4 regions of the Rhizobium sp. P28RR-XV genome follow, and region 4 is predicted to be linked to each of the others. Evidence: riboswitches for the same ligand, from Rfam matches in the RefSeq annotation. Region 4 holds a riboswitch; each other region holds the start of a gene.
The links. Region 4 has a riboswitch for cobalamin ahead of HGP12_RS19005 (glycerophosphodiester phosphodiesterase family protein). Riboswitches for the same ligand answer to the same signal wherever they lie in the genome.

Region 1 (4,388 bases), on a different contig from region 4:
TCGAGCCTGAAACCACTGTCTTTGCATCGATCGTCACGGCGCAAAGCGGGAAATTGCCCGACCGCACTTGACCACTCCGCACGGCGCGCCAGATAGCGCCCATTATTCATGCTCCGTGCAGGAGCGATCCACAGGCTCCCTCGATATTTTATAACCTCCCGAAGATCCTGAGTGCGCAATTCCTCGGATTGCGGTATCCGACACCACGGCATCGCTACGCATCAATTTCGAAGTTCAATTACGATAATGATCATCATCCCCGGTCCGCACTCGATCCCCTGTCCCGCCTCCAGCGACGTCCCGTCGCGCTCAGGGAGCGAGAGACTCGGTAAACCATTTTATAGAGATCGCGTGGTATCCTGCGCTGACTTAGACTATGGCCGGTGCGTACCATTGATGGGGCTCCTCGGGCAGATTGGGGATAGCCATGGGAATTGAAATGCATTTGCCTTCGCTGGTACGCGTCCTGGGGCAGGTGGCCATCATCGTCTACGCCTATTCCTGGGTCATCCGGATCGTCGATCGCGGCGTTTTGAAATCGGTTGCGGTCGGATTGCTGTTCGGCGTGGTCGGCATCCTGTCGATGGCTGATCCGATCCAGTGGATGCCGGGCGTCATCCAGGACGGCCGCTCGATCCTGCTCGTCCTGACGCCGGTCTATGGCGGCCCCCTGGGGACCATTGTCGCGGCTGTTATGATGGGCCTGTTCCGTTTCTTGGTCGGCGGCATGGGTGCCGTCGGCGGCGTTGCCGGGATCCTGATCGTCGCGCTTGCGGGCTATGTCCTCAGCCTCCTGCCGCGGCAGTGGATCGGCACGGGGTGGAGGCGATCGGCGCTGTTCGGTCTGGCGACCTGCACATCGCTCGTGGTTCTCGTCTTTCTGCCGTGGGCGGTCGCGCGCGAGCTTCTCCTCTCGGCAACGCTTCCGGTCACGATCGTCAATATAGTCGGTGTCTTTCTTCTCTCGGACCTGCTGGAGCGGGAGCAATATCGCATCGGCATCCAGCGCGCGCTCGAGAGCGAGGCAAGCCTCGATCCGCTGACGAAGCTGCCCAATCGCCGTGTCCTGCAGCGGGAAGGCGACCGTTGCAGCAAGGAGGCCGGCATCAGGCGCGTCCCGTTTTCGATCATCATGCTCGATATCGATCACTTCAAGAAGATCAACGACAGCTGGGGTCATTCCTTCGGCGATACGGTCCTGGCGCGGGTCGCGGACGTGATCCGGCAGACTGTCCGAAGGACCGACATTGCTGCGCGCTATGGCGGCGAAGAGATCGTCGTTCTGCTGCCGAACACCGATGTTAAGGCCGCCACCGCCGTTGCGGAGAAAATCCGCAAGGATATCGAGGCGACAATCCTGATGTTCGAGCAGGAGAGCATCCGCGTCACGGTCAGCATCGGTATTGCCTGCTCCCACGAGCCGACGGCCGACTTCAAGCATGTGCTGGAGGCTGCAGACAAGGCGCTTTATCGCGCCAAGGCCGGCGGGCGAAATCGCGTGGAATTGGCCGAGGCCGCTTAGCCAGCTATATGGATGCGGGCTGTGGGATTGCGCTCACTTACTTTATCGCATCCATGCGTCCTTGACGGGAAGGGGCCATCCAGCATAACTGGACGCGACGGTTCCCCAAGGAAGACTCCGAGGGGATTAATAGGGAACACGGTGAGGACGACCCAAAAGGGACCTAGACCGTGGCTGCCCCCGCAACTGTAAGCGGATTGCCGATCATCCCGGAGTGACCAACCTGCTGGTTCCCTCCGAGGGCATTGAGCCATGCCACTGCAAGCATGCTTGCGGGAAGGCAGATGATCGTCAGATATCCGCGAGCCAGGAGACCTGCCGTCGATCACGATCCAATCAGCCGGGCGGGGATGCCCGGAAGGGACAGAGAGAATGATTGACCTGAGCCTTCGACACTTTCAGACATCTATCGGTCTTGATTGGGATCCTCGCAACCGGCGGCGGTCTTTTTGAGCGCGATCGCGCTGATACCGCCCAGTTTCCCTCCTATCGAGATCGTTCATGCGCCATTTTTTGACGACCATTACATTTGCACTCGGCCTGAGCGGGTTTGCCGCTTCCGGTTTTGCCGCGACACAATATCCCCTCACCATCGATAATTGTGGCCAGAAGGTCACCTTCCAGAAGGCCCCGGCCAGGATCGTCTCGATCGGGCAGGGCATGACCGAGATCCTCTTCTCGCTCGGCCTTGCCGACAAGATCGCCGGAACGGCCGTCTGGGTCGGCCCTGTTCTGCCGCAATATGCCGAAGCCAACGGCAAGATCCCGCGGCTTGCCGATAATGATCCGAGCTTTGAGTCGGTCGTCGGCAAGGAGCCGGATCTGGTCATGGCCGAATTCGAGTGGCATTTCGGTCCGCAGGGCTCCGTCGGCAAGCGCGAGCAGTTTTCCGAACTGAGCATCAATACCTATATCGCGCCGACCGATTGCGTCGCCAAGGTCAATGCCGATGGCGGCGACGGCGTGCGCAAGGAACTGTTCACGATGGACCTGATCTATCAGGAGATCGATGAACTCGCGGACATCTTCGACGTTAAGGATCGCGGCGATGCCTTGATCGCAGACCTGAAGAAGCGCGAAGTGGATGCGGTCGCCTCGATTTCAGGCGCAGGGACCAAGGATCTTCCCATCGTGTTCTGGTTCTCCAGCAAGGAAGTCAATGGCGACGCCTTCATCGCGGGCAAGAACAGCGCGCCGGCCTATATCCTGAAGACGCTCGGCGCCAGGAATGTCGTGACGACCGAGGAAGAATGGCCGCTGGTCGGATGGGAGACGATTATGCAGGCCAATCCGGCCGTGATCGTCATCGCCACCATGGATCGCCGCCGCTATGCCGCCGACGATCCGAAGGTCAAGGTCGATTTCCTCGAGAAGGATCCGGTCACCAGCCAGCTCGATGCCGTCAAGAACAAGCATTTCGTTCTGATGGATGCCCAGTCGATGAACCCGACCGTTCGGACCATCGACGGCATCGAAATCCTGGCCAAGGGCATTAAGTCCTTCGGCCTGGCGCGGTGAAGATGCGTCTTGCTGCAGAACGACGGCCATGGTGGATGCTGCCGGCGCTTGCCCTGGCTGCCATCGTGATTCTGGCCTTCATGATCAGCCTTGCGGTGTCGATCGGCGAGATTTCCATCCCGTTGTCGACAACCGCAAAGGCGGTATCGAACCGGCTGTTCGGAACGAGCTTCGAACTGAGCCGGATTCACCAGGGCATCGTCTGGGACTATCGCCTGAGCCGGGCGCTCGTCGCCGCCAGCGCTGGCGCCTCCCTGGCATTGAGCGGCGTGATCCTGCAGGCCCTGTTGCGCAATCCGCTTGCCGAACCCTATGTGCTCGGCATTTCGGCGGGTGCCTCGACCGGTGCGGTCTGTATCATGATCCTCGGGCTCGGCTACGGCGTTCTCGGGCTTTCCGGCGGAGCGTTCCTGGGTGCGATCGTTGCTTTCCTGTTCGTCGGCCTGCTCGCGACGGGTGTCGGCGGCACGAGCGAGCGGATCATCCTGTGCGGTGTTGCCGGCTCGCAGCTTTTCAACGCGCTGACCTCCTATATCGTCACCACGTCGGCCAATGCCGAGCAGGCGAGGGGCGTGATGTTCTGGCTGCTCGGTTCGCTGAGCGGCGTGCGCTGGCCGGACGTCTATCTTTCGGGGCCGGTCGCCATTCTCGGCTTTGCCGTCTGCATGGCGCATGTCCGCGTGCTCGATGCCTTCATCTTCGGCACGGATGCGGCCGCCTCTTTGGGGATCGCGGTGCGACGCGCGCAGATCGTCCTGCTTGGCGTTACGGCCTTCATGACGGCCGCCGTCGTCAGCATCGTCGGCTCGATCGGCTTCGTCGGGCTCGTCATCCCGCATGCCGCCCGTTTCGTCGTAGGGCCAAGCCATGACCGGCTGCTGCCGGCGGCAGCCCTTGCCGGCGCCATTTTCATGGTCGGCGCCGATATCATCTCCAGGGTCATCATTCCCCAGCAGATCCTGCCGATCGGCGTGGTCACCGCCCTGTTCGGGGCTCCCGCCTTCGCCATCATTCTCTATCGCGCCCGGAGGACGGCATGAGCATCGCTGTGGACACGGTGACCTTCGCGGCCGGCAATACCTTGATCGTCAACGGCATCAGCCTGGCGGTGGAAAAGGGCAAGGTTCTCGGCCTTCTCGGGCCGAACGGCTCGGGCAAATCCAGTCTCCTGCGGCTGATCTGCCGGTTGAGGAAGGTCAAGAGCGGGGTCATCCGGCTCGGCGGTAGCGATATCGCCTCGATTTCGCGCGGCGACATCGCCCGCCGTATCGCGCTCGTCGAACAGCAGGCGACGACCGATACCCAGGTCACCGTGATGGACGTCGTTCGCCTCGGCCGTACGCCGCAT
Region 2 (4,388 bases), on a different contig from region 4:
GGCCGACAGAAAGAGAATGTCAGCCGGCGATTGGCCGAGGTCGATCGCCTCTTCGCCGTCGCTGATCGTTCCCTTCTGAGCTAGGAGGAGATGCATGGACTTGCCTTAGACCAACGCTTCGATCGCCTTGCGTACGATCGTCTCGTCCATCTCGTGCAGGCCGATCACCACAAGTCTGGTCGCACGCGCTTCACCCGGTGTCCATGCACGGTCGAAATAAGTGTCGATGCGGCTGCCGACAGCCTGCACCTGCAGGCGCATGGGCTTGCCCGGAACGTCGCCGAAGCCCTTGAGGCGCAGCACGTCATGTTCCGCGATCACGCCCTTCAGCGCATCGATGAAGGCGGCCGGATCGGCAATCGGGCCGAGCTCGACGACGAAGCTGTCGAACTCGTCATGATCGTGCGGCGTGCCGTCCTCATGCTCCAGCTCGTGATGCGATTTGCGGTTGACGATATCGTCTTCGGTGCCGATGCCGAGGCCGAGCAGGATGGCGGCCGGCACATCGCCGTTCTTGGCTTCGATGATCGTCGGCTTGCGGGCGGTGCGCGAAGCAACCTCGGCGCGCACCCGGCCAAGACCAGCGACATCGATGAGATCGGTCTTGTTCAGCACGATCAGATCGGCGCAGGTCAACTGATCCTCGAACAGTTCCTCGATCGGGCTCTCGTGGTCGAGCGAGTCGTCCTCGACGCGGGCGGCTTCGACAGCATCGTGATCGTCGGCAAAGCGGCCAGCGGCAACGGCGGCGCTATCGACCACCGTGATGACGCCGTCGACGGTGACGTGGGTGCGGATATCGGGCCAGTTGAAGGCGGCGACCAGCGGCTGCGGCAGGGCAAGGCCCGACGTCTCGATAACGATGTGATCCGGGCGCGCATCGCGCTCCAAGAGCTTCGTCATCGTGGGGATGAAGTCGTCGGCGACGGTGCAGCAGATGCAGCCGTTGGTCAGCTCGATGATATCGTCTTCGGTGCAGTTCTCCGCGCCGCAGCCCTTGAGCACGTCGCCATCGACGCCGAGATCGCCGAATTCGTTGATGATCAGCGCGATCTTCTTGCCGCCGGCATTCTGCAGGAGGTTGCGGATCATCGTCGTCTTGCCGGCCCCGAGAAAGCCGGTGATGACGGTGGCGGGAATCTTTTCCTGGTTCATATGGATCAGCCCTTCATTTTCAGCGGCAAGCCCGCTGCGATAAAATAAACTTCGGCACTTGCCGCCGCGACCATCTGGTGCAGGCGGCCGGCATGATCGCGAAATTCGCGAGCCATGCGATTTTCAGGCACGATTCCAAGGCCGACCTCGTTGGATACGAGAACGAGCCGCGATCGCGCCTTCGGCAGGAATTCCGTAAGAGCGGTGAACTCCGCCGTCATATCACGCTCCGCCATCATCAGATTGGTCACCCAAAGCGTCAGGCAGTCGACAAGCACCGCGCGCCCTTCGGCGTCGATTGCGGCGAGCCGCGCAACGAGATCGATCGGCTCCTCATGCGTCTGCCATAGATCGCCGCGGTCGGCACGATGCTGGGCGATGCGCTCGCGCATCTCATTATCCCACGCCTGCCCCGTCGCCACATAGTGACGCTCAAGACCGGTATCCAAAACCAGAGATTCGGCGAATCGGGATTTACCGGAACGCGCGCCCCCAAGGACGAAGACAGCTCGGGAGGCCGAAGAGGACATGCGTTATTCCTGCTCCCGCAAAACAGCGAGGCTCGACATCATGAAGCCGATACCGGAAAGCAGGCGTCTACACGCCGAAAACTCGTCTTGTGCCATGACAACCTCCGTGCTGGCAGCGGAACTGGCGTTCCTGGAATGGGCTCTGCGCCCGGCACGCATGGCAGGTCTCCTGGCTCGCGGATAAGGCGCCGCGACGGGGGCGGACCGAAATCGGTCGCCCCCGATCGTGCGCCAGCGGGTCTTCCTCGCCTTCCCGGCAATGCATCATGAAAAGGCGGACGATTCGTAGAATTGGAGGCGTCCAGCCCCGGTTGATCATGATGCCACACCAGTGGCTTTTCCGGCTTTACGCTGCCCCGCCTCGTTCGCCCCATGCGAACCATCGACGGAATATACCCCAAACCGAACGAAAGACCCTGACCGCTCTACAGTCGCGGGGTCGGCTGTGATGAGAACGCCCGGATTGGGTCCGTCCCTTCACATTCCCTTTTCATCCCATGCGACAGATCGCCGCTCGGGAACCATACGTTATGCCGGCAATGATTAGGCTTTCACCGAGTTCAAGTCAATGAAGGGCATGGATGCGACGCCCAGCGTCCCGATTGCGAAATCGACCCGATATTCCCGCAAAATCAGCGGCTTTTTTGCCGCATTTCTTTGATGTTAGAAGTCTATAGAGGGTAAGCTCTCATATTCGAATAAAACATATCGTTCGTTTCCCATGTTGCAGAAATTCCAACCACGCCGCCTCGGCGTCTTCTCGGCCCTATTCGATCTCGGTCGGTTCAGGGCATTGCTGCGCCGTGGCGAATCGGGACTTGTTTTCGCCGGCGCGCTGGTGGGAATAGTCTCCGGCTGCGCCGTGACGGCGATGAGCTTCGTCTCGCGCAAGCTTCACAGCCTCATCTACGGCATCACCGACTATGAGCGCCTGAGTTCGGCGGCGGTGGCGATTCCCGACAAATCGGTGCTGTTCATCGCGCCGATCGCCGGCGGCATCATCCTCGGTATCCTGCTCTATATATTGTCGCGCACACGCAAGAAGCCGATGGTCGACCCGATCGAAGCCAATGCGCTGCACGGCGGCCGGATGTCGCTCACCGATAGTATCCTCGTCGCCGTACAGAACCTGATCTCGAATGGATTCGGTGCCTCCGTCGGGCTCGAGGCCGGTTACACCCAGCTTGCGGCCGGCATCGCCTCCAAATTCGGCTACAAGATGCAGATGCGCCGCGCGGACCTGCGCATGCTCGTCGGCTGCGGCGCCGCCGGCGCCATTGCCGCCGCCTTCAATGCGCCGCTCACCGGCGCCTTTTACGCCTTCGAGCTGATCATCGGCACCTACTCCATCCTGACGCTGACGCCTGTCGTCGTCTCGGCATTGATATCGACGATGATCGCGAGGCTGCTCGCCGGCGATGACTTCGCCATCGATATCGGCCATATCGGCTCGATCGCCCCCGCCGACTATCTGCCGGCAGTTTTGCTCGGCGCCTTCTGCGCCGGTGTCGGCATCCTGATCATGCAGGGCGTCGCCTGGACCGAGGAGCTCGCGCGCAAGAGTTCCATCGCGCCGTCCTTCCGCCCAGCGCTCGGAGGCCTTGTCGTCGGCACACTGGCACTGATCTCCCCGCAGGTTTTGTCGGCGGGGCACGGCGCCCTGCATCTCAACCTGTCGACGGATGTGACTATCGGGGCGTTGGTCGGGCTGTTCCTCCTCAAATCGCTGGCCTCCGCAGTCTCGATCGGCTCCGGCTTCAGAGGCGGTCTTTTCTTCGCATCTCTGTTCATGGGTGCTCTTCTCGGCAAAATCTTCGCCTATTGCGCCCCCTATTTCGATCACAACACGCTGACGCCGGCCGTCTACGCCGTGGTCGGCATGAGTTCGCTGGCCGTCGCGATCATCGGCGGCCCGCTGACGATGACGTTCCTGGCGCTGGAGATTACCGGCGACTTCCCGATCACCGCCCTGGTGCTGGCCGCCGTCATCACATCGTCGCTCGTGGTCCGCACCACCTTCGGCTACTCCTTCGCCACATGGCGCTTCCACCTGCGCGGCGAGAGCATCCGCAGCGCCCACGACGTCGGCTGGATCCGCAATCTCACGGTCGCCCGCATGATGCGCCCCGACGTGCATACGGGAAGCATCGACATGAGCATCGAGGAGTTCCGCAAGAACTTTCCGATCGGCTCGGCCCAGCGCGTCATCCTGATCGACAAGAACAATAAATATTCGGGAATGGTCTTCGTGCCCGACGTCTATGCGAGCCCGGTCGAGAAGGACGACGAGGAACACGGGCTTTCCGATTTCATCCAGCTGCGCAACGAATTCCTGCAGCCGCAGATGAACGCCAAGCAAGCGGCCGCCATGTTCGACCAGACCAAGAGTGAAGCGCTCGTCGTCGTCAACGATCTGATCGAACGCAGGGTGATCGGTCTGCTGACCGAAAGCTATACGCTGCGGCGCTACAGCGAGGAACTCGACCGCCGCCGCCGGGAAGTCTCGGGTGAACTCTAAAGCAAGTCGCTGACCGGGGTTTTATCGAACCAGGCTATCGAGCCAGGCAGGGTCGAGCACACTCTCCAATTCCCCGGCAATGTCGTCCAGCGCCGCATCGACGCCGGCGCGATAGTCCGTGCGCTCGCCGGCAAGGCCAAAGCTTGCAAGCAGCTTTGCCCGATAGGCATCGCTGCCGAAGAGGC
Region 3 (4,388 bases), on a different contig from region 4:
CCCCGAGATCGTCATCGACATGATCTGCGCTGGTGGCGCTGATCTTGCCCGACGTATTGGCGCTCGGCGCGGCAAGCGGCCTGTCGAAGGCGCGGATCAGCTCGCCGGCAAAGCCCTGGGGCACGCGGATGCCGACCGTGTCGAGCCCGGCGGTCGCCAGCGGATGGATACCGCTATCGGGTCTGAGCGGCAGAACCAGCGTCAGCGGGCCGGGCCAGAAGGCCTCCGCCAGCTTGCGCGAGACGAGATCGAAGACCGCGTAGCGTTCCGCCATGGCGAGATCGCTCATATGGCAGATCAGCGGGTTGAAGCGCGGCCGCCCCTTCGTCTCGTAGATCCGGGTAATGGCTGTGGGATTGGTGGCATCGGCGGCGAGACCGTAGACCGTCTCCGTCGGCAGACCGATCGGCAGCCCTTCGGCAAGCGTTACCGTCGCAACCTCTATCGCCGTTTGCGGATGTTCGAGAATATCTATGTGTCGTGCCATGGCCTGCCTACTTGCAGTTCAGGCCGTTCTTATGCTCTTCGAGTTTTCGGATCAATCGTCAAAGCTGGCGAATGATGTCGCGAAGCTGCTCGTTGCGCGCGCCGAGCAGGAGAACATTGCGGATGGCGATCTGCGGATCGTGAGTGTGGAACAGCACGCCGTTGCCGCGAATGTCGCGATTGATCGTCAGCTTCTTATCTTCCGCTTGCCTGTCCGGATGGATGGCAACGGCGAAATACATCCGCGAATATTTCAGGCTGATGTCTTCGAAGAAGTTTTCTTCCTGGCCGATTCGGGCAAAGAAGTTGGCGATATAGAAGGCCCAGTTCACTTCCTCATATCGTGCGAACTGGGTCCGCGCGGCGGTAACGTGACAATAGCCGAGATGCGGCGTGTCCTTCAGCGTGTGATGAAAAATGAGTTTCGGAAAGCGGATGGACTTGTGGAAATTGTTGAGCCGGTCATGGGTCTTTTCACCGGCGTCCCGCAGCTTCAGCGCCGTGCGCTCGGCCACCTGCTCATGGCTGAGGTATTCCCGCTCTTCCGCCAGCCAATGCGGCCTGTTGCGGTTGATGCGGCCGGTACGCAGGAATTCGCTGTACCCCGTCGTCGATACCGCTGGCGCCGGTTCGGGCTCGGCGGGCTTCCCAGCGTCGAAATATCTGAGTTTGGCCATGCCGGATCTCGCTATAAAACTCTCTGGGCGTCATGATGGATCATGGAGCTTGAGCCGAGCTTAATCGCGCCGGAGCGACGGCTCTCGATGGCGGCTCTGCCGTCGCTCTCCGCCGCCCAATCATTCCCCTGATTATCAGCCGTTCGCGGATCTGTCGCAATCAAGATAAAGCGCCATTGGCGGAATGCGCATGCGATGCGCGGGCCATCTCCCATGCAAGCGCCTAAGAGATTGAATTGTCTCTCCATATTGTAACGACAGGCAACCGTCCCATCGTCCGGTTCCGTCTGTCGTCAATTTCGAAGCCGATGTCGCATTGCAGCACAGCGGCCGATCGGGCCGAGGGATATGATGAAATCAATCTCAAGGTGCCGTCTGCTAGGGAGACGGAGAATTGGGAAGCCGGTCAAAATCCGGCGCTGCCCCCGCAACGGTAGTGGAGTAAGGCATGGCGAATAAAGCCACTGGGTCGATCGACCTGGGAAGGTGCCATGGGGCCCTGGAAACAGGGCCGCTCCAGAGCCCGGAAACCAGCCTTGGGCACATATGGTTTACTGACCGCGGCGGGCGGTCGGGGCATTGCTTTGGGCTGTCTTCAACCAGCCACGCATGTCCTGCGCCCGTTTCCTGGTACTGCGAAGGATAGGCAAATGGATATTGGCAGCAAAGTTCTGCGGCAATTGAAGAACCACCGGACAGGTTTGAGCCTGGAGCAACCGTTCTATACCGATCCGGACTACTTCAAGCTCGATATGGAGACGATCTACTATCGCGACTGGCTGTTTATCGGCCATGATTGCGAAGTGCCGCGCGCGGGCAATTATTTCACCGTCCAGATCGGCGACTATCCAGTCGTGATCGTCCGCGGCCGCGATCAGGTCATCCGCGCCTTTCACAATAGCTGTCGCCATCGTGGCTCGCGCGTCTGCACGACCGAGCGCGGCTCCTCGGCAAAGCTTGTCTGCCCCTATCATCAGTGGACCTACGAGCTCGACGGCTCTCTGCTCTTTGCCCGCCAGATGGCCGAGGATTTCGACAAGAGCCAGCATTCGCTGAAGCCGGTTCATTGCGAAAGCGTCGGCGGCTACATCTTCATTTGCCTCGCGCAGAACGCGCCGGATTTCAAGCCGGTTCGCGCCGCGATCGAACCTTACATGGCACCGCATCGCATCAGCGAAGCCAAGGTTGCCTTCCAGAGCACCATCATTGAGAAGGGGAACTGGAAGCTCGTCTGGGAAAACAACCGCGAATGCTACCATTGCGCGGCCAATCATCCCGAACTTTGCCGCACTTTCCCGGAAGCGCCGACCGTGACCGGCGTGCAGGGCGCGATGAACGACCCCGTCATCACCGAACACTGGCAGCGCTGCGAAGCGGCCGGCCTGCCGAGCGAGTTCAAGATCTCGCCGGATGGACAGTTCCGCGCCGCGCGCATGCCGCTGATCGAGGGGGCCGAGAGCTACACCATGTCCGGCCAGAACGCCGTCAGGCGGCCGCTTTCGCCGGATGTGACGATCAACGGCATCGGCACGATGCTGCTGTTCCATTACCCGACGACGTGGAACCACATCCTCGGCGACCATGCGATTTCCTTCCGCGTCCTGCCGATCAGCGCCGACGAAACCGCCGTCACCACGAAGTGGCTCGTCCACAAGGATGCCGTCGAGGGCGTCGACTACAATCTCGAGGAGCTGACGCACGTCTGGACCGAAACCAACGATCAGGACCGCCGCATCGTCGAGGAGAATGCCTTTGGTATCCGCTCGCCGGCCTATGAGCCCGGCCCCTATTCGGAAATCCATGAAGGCGGCGTCATGCAGTTCGTCGAATGGTACACGACGTTCATGATCAACCGGCTGCAAGGCGACCAGGCCAAGCTGTCGGCGGTTGCCTGAGCATGAATATGACCGTCTCCCTTCCGCACCGCCACCTCGACCAGATGCAGCCCTGGAGCGACAGGCAGCATCTGCTCGAATGCCTCTCGGCAACGCCCGAAGCGCCCGACGTGATGACCTTCACGTTCCGGTCCGACAAGGACAACTGGTTCCGCTATCTGCCGGGCCAGTTCGTGACGCTGGAGCTGCCGACGGCTCCGGAGCCGGTCATGCGCACCTATACGCTGTCGTCGACGCCATCGCGGCCCTTCTCGGTCGCCGTGACGGTGAAGGCACAGAAGGACAGCATCGGCACCCGCTGGATGTTCGAGAACCTGAAGCCGGGCATGCGCATCAAGGCGTTCGGTCCGCTCGGCGATTTCAGCCATATCCGTCATCCCGGCGAAAAATATCTGTTCGTCTCCGCCGGCTCCGGCATCACGCCGATGATGTCGATGACGCGCTACATGGCTGATACCGCACCGCTGTCGGATATTACCTTCGTCAATTGCTCGCGCGGCCCGGCCGACATCATCTTCCGGTCCGAGCTCGAATATCTCGCCCGTTTCATGCCGAACCTCAATCTCGGCTTGATCGTCGAGGGCTGTGGCCGCACCGATCTCTGGTCCGGATTGAAGGGCCGCATCGACAAGGCGAAGATCGGCCTGCTGGCGCCCGATTTCATGGATCGGACCATCTTCTGCTGCGGCCCGGAAGTCTTCATGGATGCCGTGCGCTCCATGCTGGAGGCGCATGGCTTCGACATGTCGCGCTACCATCAGGAGAGCTTCCAGCCGGCGAATGCGGCAACGCCGCTTGCGGAGGTTTCCGACGATGCATCGGGTGAGGCCGCAACGACGATCCGCTTCACCATGGCCGGCAAGGATGTCGTTTGCGCGGCGGGGCAGACCGTGCTTCAGGCCGCGCGAGGCGCCGGCGTTCGCATCGGCGCGGCCTGTGAGTCGGGGCTCTGCGGCACATGCCGGGTGATGAAGCTTTCGGGCGAAGTCGAGATGAGCCACAATGGCGGCATCCTCGATGACGAGATCGAAGAGGGCTATATCCTCGCCTGCTGCTCCCGTCCGAAGACGGATGTCCAGGTCGAGGCCTAAAGCATGTCGCGCAAAATTGCGCAGCGGTTTTGCGGTAACGACATGCGCAAAATCAAAGACCCAAAGCGCGAAAGGCGAATCTGAAAGATTACGGCGCGCTTTAAAAATCCTGGTAGTTCAGCTCGTTGATCTCGACCGGCTTCGATTGCGGCGTTGACGCCGTGACGACTGGGTCGACGTCGACCATGAGCGAAACCAGCGTTTGTCGCGGCCCGTTGCATGTCGGCGCCTGTGCGATC
Region 4 (4,388 bases):
GGCTCTCCTGTCATAGGGCAGAAAGACTAATTCGCCCCTATATGGGGATGCCGGTTTGCGATTTTAAGGCTGCGATTTTAAGTTGGTGCAACTTTCAAATTTCAATCCTGAACATGCCACCCGCGCGAGCATGCGGATGACCGGCCGCAACCTGCGGAGATGACCCTAGTCTTCATCGGCCCTTTCGATCAGACCGTCATAAACTTCCATCAGCGCATTGGTGATCGCTTGGCCAAGCGCATTGCCGGCTGCGCGCACATCATCGTCCGTCCCGTCCCGTCCCGCTCTTGCCAGTTCAAAGCCCTCATCGCTGATGATCTGCTTTGCGAGCTCGATGGCCCAGAGCCCGAAATCGCCGCGATTGCCTATCTTGATCTCATGTTCCATTGCTTGTCCCATTCAAACATCGTGAGCGAGGCTCTATAGACCCGTCCGGAGAAAGACCAGCCTCGATTGCGCCGCCATGGCCCGCATCCGATTGGCGAAAACGCGCTGGAGCCGCCGATTCCGGCATTTTCAGCAGATTCGCAAGGCGTCTGCGGATGCCCCCAACCGTCCTCCCGCAGGCTATCCGACTTGTGCTTGGACTGGGAAAACACCCACGTAAAGCGCCTAAAATGGCTTCAATACGTCGGAAATTGTGGAAATACCGGCTTTCTCGGCCTTTCCGTGCAGAACTCCAGGTGACAACTGTCACCGGCAATGGAAATGATTCCGGCGTCATCAATGCGGGGGAAGCCTCATGACCACTACCAATGAAATCGCAGATCAAATTGCAGCGGAGCATAAGCTCACCAAAGTTCAGAGCAAGGCAATCGTAGAAGCCGTCTTTGGAGCCATCACCGGAGCCGCGACCTCCGGCGCCGAAACCTCGATTCCTGGCTTTGGCAAGTTCAAGGTCAAGGACACGCCGGAACGTGAAGCACGCAATCCGGGAACGGGCGCCACCATCAAGGTTGCCGCCTCGAAGAAGCTTGCCTTCACGCCAGCCAAGGCGCTGAAGGATGCACTCAACAAGTAATCGCGACCCTGGCCGTAAAGGCTGGATGGGTTAAATGGCTGGCTCTATCCGCTAGGGCCGGCCATTTGCGTTTTCATATCAAGGCGAACGCTGCTGCGCGACCGTGAGCTATCGCAGCGCGATCAGTTCAGGATGATTACATCGAAAAGCTGACTAACGAGCCTTGAGGTAGGTCCTCAGCGCCTCAGCCTCATCCGTCTGGATGGCGGAGACGCCTGCATCGATCAGGCGGCCCCAAATTGCCGCGGGGTCCTGCAGCGCGGCGGTATCCGTAAAGCCTGCGCAGGAAACGGAATCGAGTGTATTGACCCACAGGCGCACGCCCGCGTCAGCAAAAAGCGCCTTGCGAGCAGAAAGCTGGTCCAAGCTGTCGAAGTAGATTTCGCACAGCAGCGGGTTGAGCTGAAATAGAAGATCGAGCTGGCTCTCCGCATCCTGGGAACCGAGGCGTGTTTTCGCCATGAAGAGAACCATCTCCGGCAATACCTTGTGCTGGATCCAGGCAAGATCGTCCGGGGTCCTCAGATCGCCCCAGAAATCGACTTGCCGATCGACGCCCATGGCACGAGCACAGGCGATCACACCGGGGATCATGTCTCTGCGCTTGACATCGAGATGCAGGAAAACACGGCCGCGCGTGAGATCGAAGACATCCTTCAGGCTCGGCAGCTTTTCTCCGGTCATCCGGTTCGTCTCGCCGCCATTGCGGTCACGCAGGTGCAGGCTCGACAGTTGCTGCAGCGTCAGCCCCTCTGCCTCCTGGATGAGGCCGGCCGTCCGCTCAAGCGTATCGTCATGCAGGAGAAAGAACTCGCCGTCGCTGCTGCATCGCACGTCGATCTCGACGGCATCATAGCCGGCAGACATGGCTCGCTCGATTGCCAGCAAGCTGTTTTCCGGCGCGGCGCGCCAGATGCCGCGATGAACGACGATCGCGCAGTCGCGCGAGGGATCGGCGATATAATCGGCATAGTCCATGATACGTCCTCGTCTCGCGGGATGCGCGCGATTCGCCCGAAACCGGACATCTCCGCCGGGGTATCATGGGATTTTGACAGATCTGCAAAGCGCAATGCCGGCCGTTGCGAGCGGCGTTTAAGAACGGTGATCGTTATTGCTCAAGGCAGGTCTCCTGGCTCGCGGGTCGACGCATTCGTTTCGCCTTCCCAAGGCACATGGCCTCAGTGACTTCGTCAAACGAATGCTCGCCGCTCACAGTTGCGGGTGCAGCTCCGGCTTGGCAATCATCATGTTTGCCGACCGGATTCCCATCTTAGCCTCCAATTCTTGCGAATCAGGGGAACCTCGAACACTATATATAGTAGCCTGAGTTAAAATTACGTCAACCGCTTCGAAGTCCCCCAATCGATTTCCATGCTGATATGGATGCTCATTTCGCTTGATGCGTGCATGCAAGGGCTGGACAAGCACAGCGTTATTTTATTACGCTGCATATGTAATGTTATTACATAAAGGATTTTCCATGCTACGCACAGGTTCCGGTATCTTCCTTGCAGCCTCGTCGCTCGCCTGCACATTGCTGTTTCCGTTTCCCTCTTTTGCCGACAGCGAAAACGAGACGGAAAGCTGGCGGCTGTTCGTTGCCGATCACAGCCTGCCGATCGTCCGCGCGATTGACGCGACAAGCGGTAAGGAGATCGGTCGGTTCGATCTTGACGGCTATGCCGCGCTGTCGCTCAGCCAGTCCGGCCGAACAGTCTTTGCCGTGCAGGGCGAAAAGAATGTCGTCCACGCCATCGCGACCGGCATCTCGCTCTCCGATCACGGAGAACATCGCGACATCGAGCTTTCCGAACCGAAACTGCTTCCAGCTGCGATCAGGGGTGAAAAGCCGAGGCACGTGGTAACGCACGGCAATGATATCGCGATCTTCTACGATCGCGACGACAAGTTCGACCTCCTGTCCGAGAGCGGTCTTGCAGAAGGTAAACCTGACATCCGTGCATTCGAGACGATGGCCGCCCACCACGGCGTTGCCGTTCCGATGGGCAATCATCTTCTCGTATCGGCGCCGAACATGGAGGCACCGGTCAAGGAGGGTGAGCTGCCACCACGTCTCGGCTTGCGCGTCCTCAACCGAAAGGGCGAGCAGGTCGGCGATATCAAGCCTTGCACTGGCCTTCACGGGGAGGCAACCTCCCCCGGCTGGTTGCCTTCGGTTGCGAGGAAGGCGTCCTCATCGCGCGCCCTGGCGGTGTCAACGGCCCGAAGCTCGATACGCTCGCCTATGACGCGCCTCTCCCGAAAGGCAAGGTATCGACATTGCTCGGCGGCACCTCCATGCAATTTTTCCTCGGCAATTACGGTGAGCAAAATGTCGTGCTGATCGACCCAGACAACGCAGTCGAGCCCTACAAGCTGATCGAACTGCCGACACGACGCGTCGACTTCGTGCTCGATCCGGCAAAGCCGCAGCATGCCTATATCCTCACCGAGGATGGTAGTCTGCATCTTCTCGATGTGGTGAAAGGCGCAATCGTGAAATCCGAGGCGGTCACCGAACCCTACAGCAAGGACGGCCATTGGCGCGATCCCCGGCCGCGCCTAGCCATTGCCGGCGACCTTCTCGCCATTATGGATCCACGTCACGGCCTTATTCGCTTGGTGGACGGCCAGTCGCTCAAGGAAATCCGCAGCATTGCTGTCGAGGGGCAGCCCTTTGCGATCGTTGCGGCTGGCGGATCGGGAGCGGTTCACTAAAAGCGGAAACGCAAAACCCTCTTCGTTCCTAATGAGCAAAGGGAGTCGGTCTTGTTGACCGGCTCCCTTACGCTGGGCGTTGAGAGACCAGGTCATGCCGAAACCGCCTCGTCGCTTCAACTGACCTTGCTTTCGCGGATGCGATCGGCAAGATCGAGAAAATTCTGACGCATGCGGCGCAAGGTGAAATCGAGACCAAACAGGCGGCCTGTTTCGCTAAAATCCATCGATTGAGCAGCTTCGGAACGTTGAAGAGCGCTAAACGCGGCCTCGAAAGCTTCATCGCCAGCCGAAAGCACCGCTGAATCGATCTCGCCGCCGGCACGCAGCGCCCGGCCACATGCTTCCGCGAAGCGGGCCTGTGCCTCGAGCACTCGTCCCGCCTGCGGCCCGATCACTTCGACGATCGCCGGCGGGAAAGGCGTTTCCACGATGTGGCTGACATAGGTCATGTCGTTGCGGATTCGCCAAAGCGAGCGAGGGATGGCCTCGGAAATTCCCTCTTTTGTCAGCCAGAAGGCGCGTTCGCGCTGAGCGTCGGTCAGGAGCGATTCCGTCGCCATCAGGGACTGGCGCAGCGCGATATTGGCTTCCGAGGCGGATACCGGCTCGCCCTTTTCGACCGCGGATGCAAGAGTACGCAAGA

Region 1: it holds a riboswitch for cobalamin, as region 4 does, so the genes downstream of both, HGP12_RS09195 (ABC transporter substrate-binding protein) here and HGP12_RS19005 (glycerophosphodiester phosphodiesterase family protein) in region 4, are expected to answer to the same signal.
Region 2: it holds a riboswitch for cobalamin, as region 4 does, so the genes downstream of both, cobU (bifunctional adenosylcobinamide kinase/adenosylcobinamide-phosphate guanylyltransferase) here and HGP12_RS19005 (glycerophosphodiester phosphodiesterase family protein) in region 4, are expected to answer to the same signal.
Region 3: it holds a riboswitch for cobalamin, as region 4 does, so the genes downstream of both, HGP12_RS20805 (SRPBCC family protein) here and HGP12_RS19005 (glycerophosphodiester phosphodiesterase family protein) in region 4, are expected to answer to the same signal.

What each region holds. Positions count from the first base shown of each region.
Region 1 covers NZ_JABAIG010000003.1:495,356-499,743, forward strand. Annotated here, with positions in the region: gene HGP12_RS09190 (GGDEF domain-containing protein) at 428-1,522, shown strand; cobalamin riboswitch at 1,604-1,860, shown strand; gene HGP12_RS09195 (ABC transporter substrate-binding protein) at 2,024-3,040, shown strand; gene HGP12_RS09200 (FecCD family ABC transporter permease) at 3,043-4,080, shown strand; gene HGP12_RS09205 (ABC transporter ATP-binding protein) at 4,077-4,388, shown strand, end outside.
Region 2 covers NZ_JABAIG010000001.1:170,271-174,658, reverse strand. Annotated here, with positions in the region: gene cobN (cobaltochelatase subunit CobN) at 1-96, opposite strand, end outside; gene cobW (cobalamin biosynthesis protein CobW) at 106-1,155, opposite strand; gene cobU (bifunctional adenosylcobinamide kinase/adenosylcobinamide-phosphate guanylyltransferase) at 1,161-1,685, opposite strand; cobalamin riboswitch at 1,827-2,226, opposite strand; gene HGP12_RS00835 (chloride channel protein) at 2,407-4,203, shown strand; gene HGP12_RS00830 (cobyric acid synthase) at 4,225-4,388, opposite strand, start outside.
Region 3 covers NZ_JABAIG010000009.1:307,848-312,235, forward strand. Annotated here, with positions in the region: gene HGP12_RS20795 (L-threonylcarbamoyladenylate synthase) at 1-487, opposite strand, end outside; gene HGP12_RS20800 (DUF6656 family protein) at 546-1,163, opposite strand; cobalamin riboswitch at 1,513-1,717, shown strand; gene HGP12_RS20805 (SRPBCC family protein) at 1,814-3,058, shown strand; gene HGP12_RS20810 (hybrid-cluster NAD(P)-dependent oxidoreductase) at 3,061-4,149, shown strand; gene HGP12_RS20815 (glycoside hydrolase family 25 protein) at 4,250-4,388, opposite strand, start outside.
Region 4 covers NZ_JABAIG010000008.1:302,625-307,012, forward strand. Annotated here, with positions in the region: gene HGP12_RS18995 (hypothetical protein) at 166-387, opposite strand; gene HGP12_RS19000 (HU family DNA-binding protein) at 743-1,021, shown strand; gene HGP12_RS19005 (glycerophosphodiester phosphodiesterase family protein) at 1,175-1,999, opposite strand; cobalamin riboswitch at 2,126-2,344, opposite strand; partial or broken gene HGP12_RS19010 (hypothetical protein) at 2,505-3,742, shown strand; gene HGP12_RS19015 (FUSC family protein) at 3,859-4,388, opposite strand, start outside.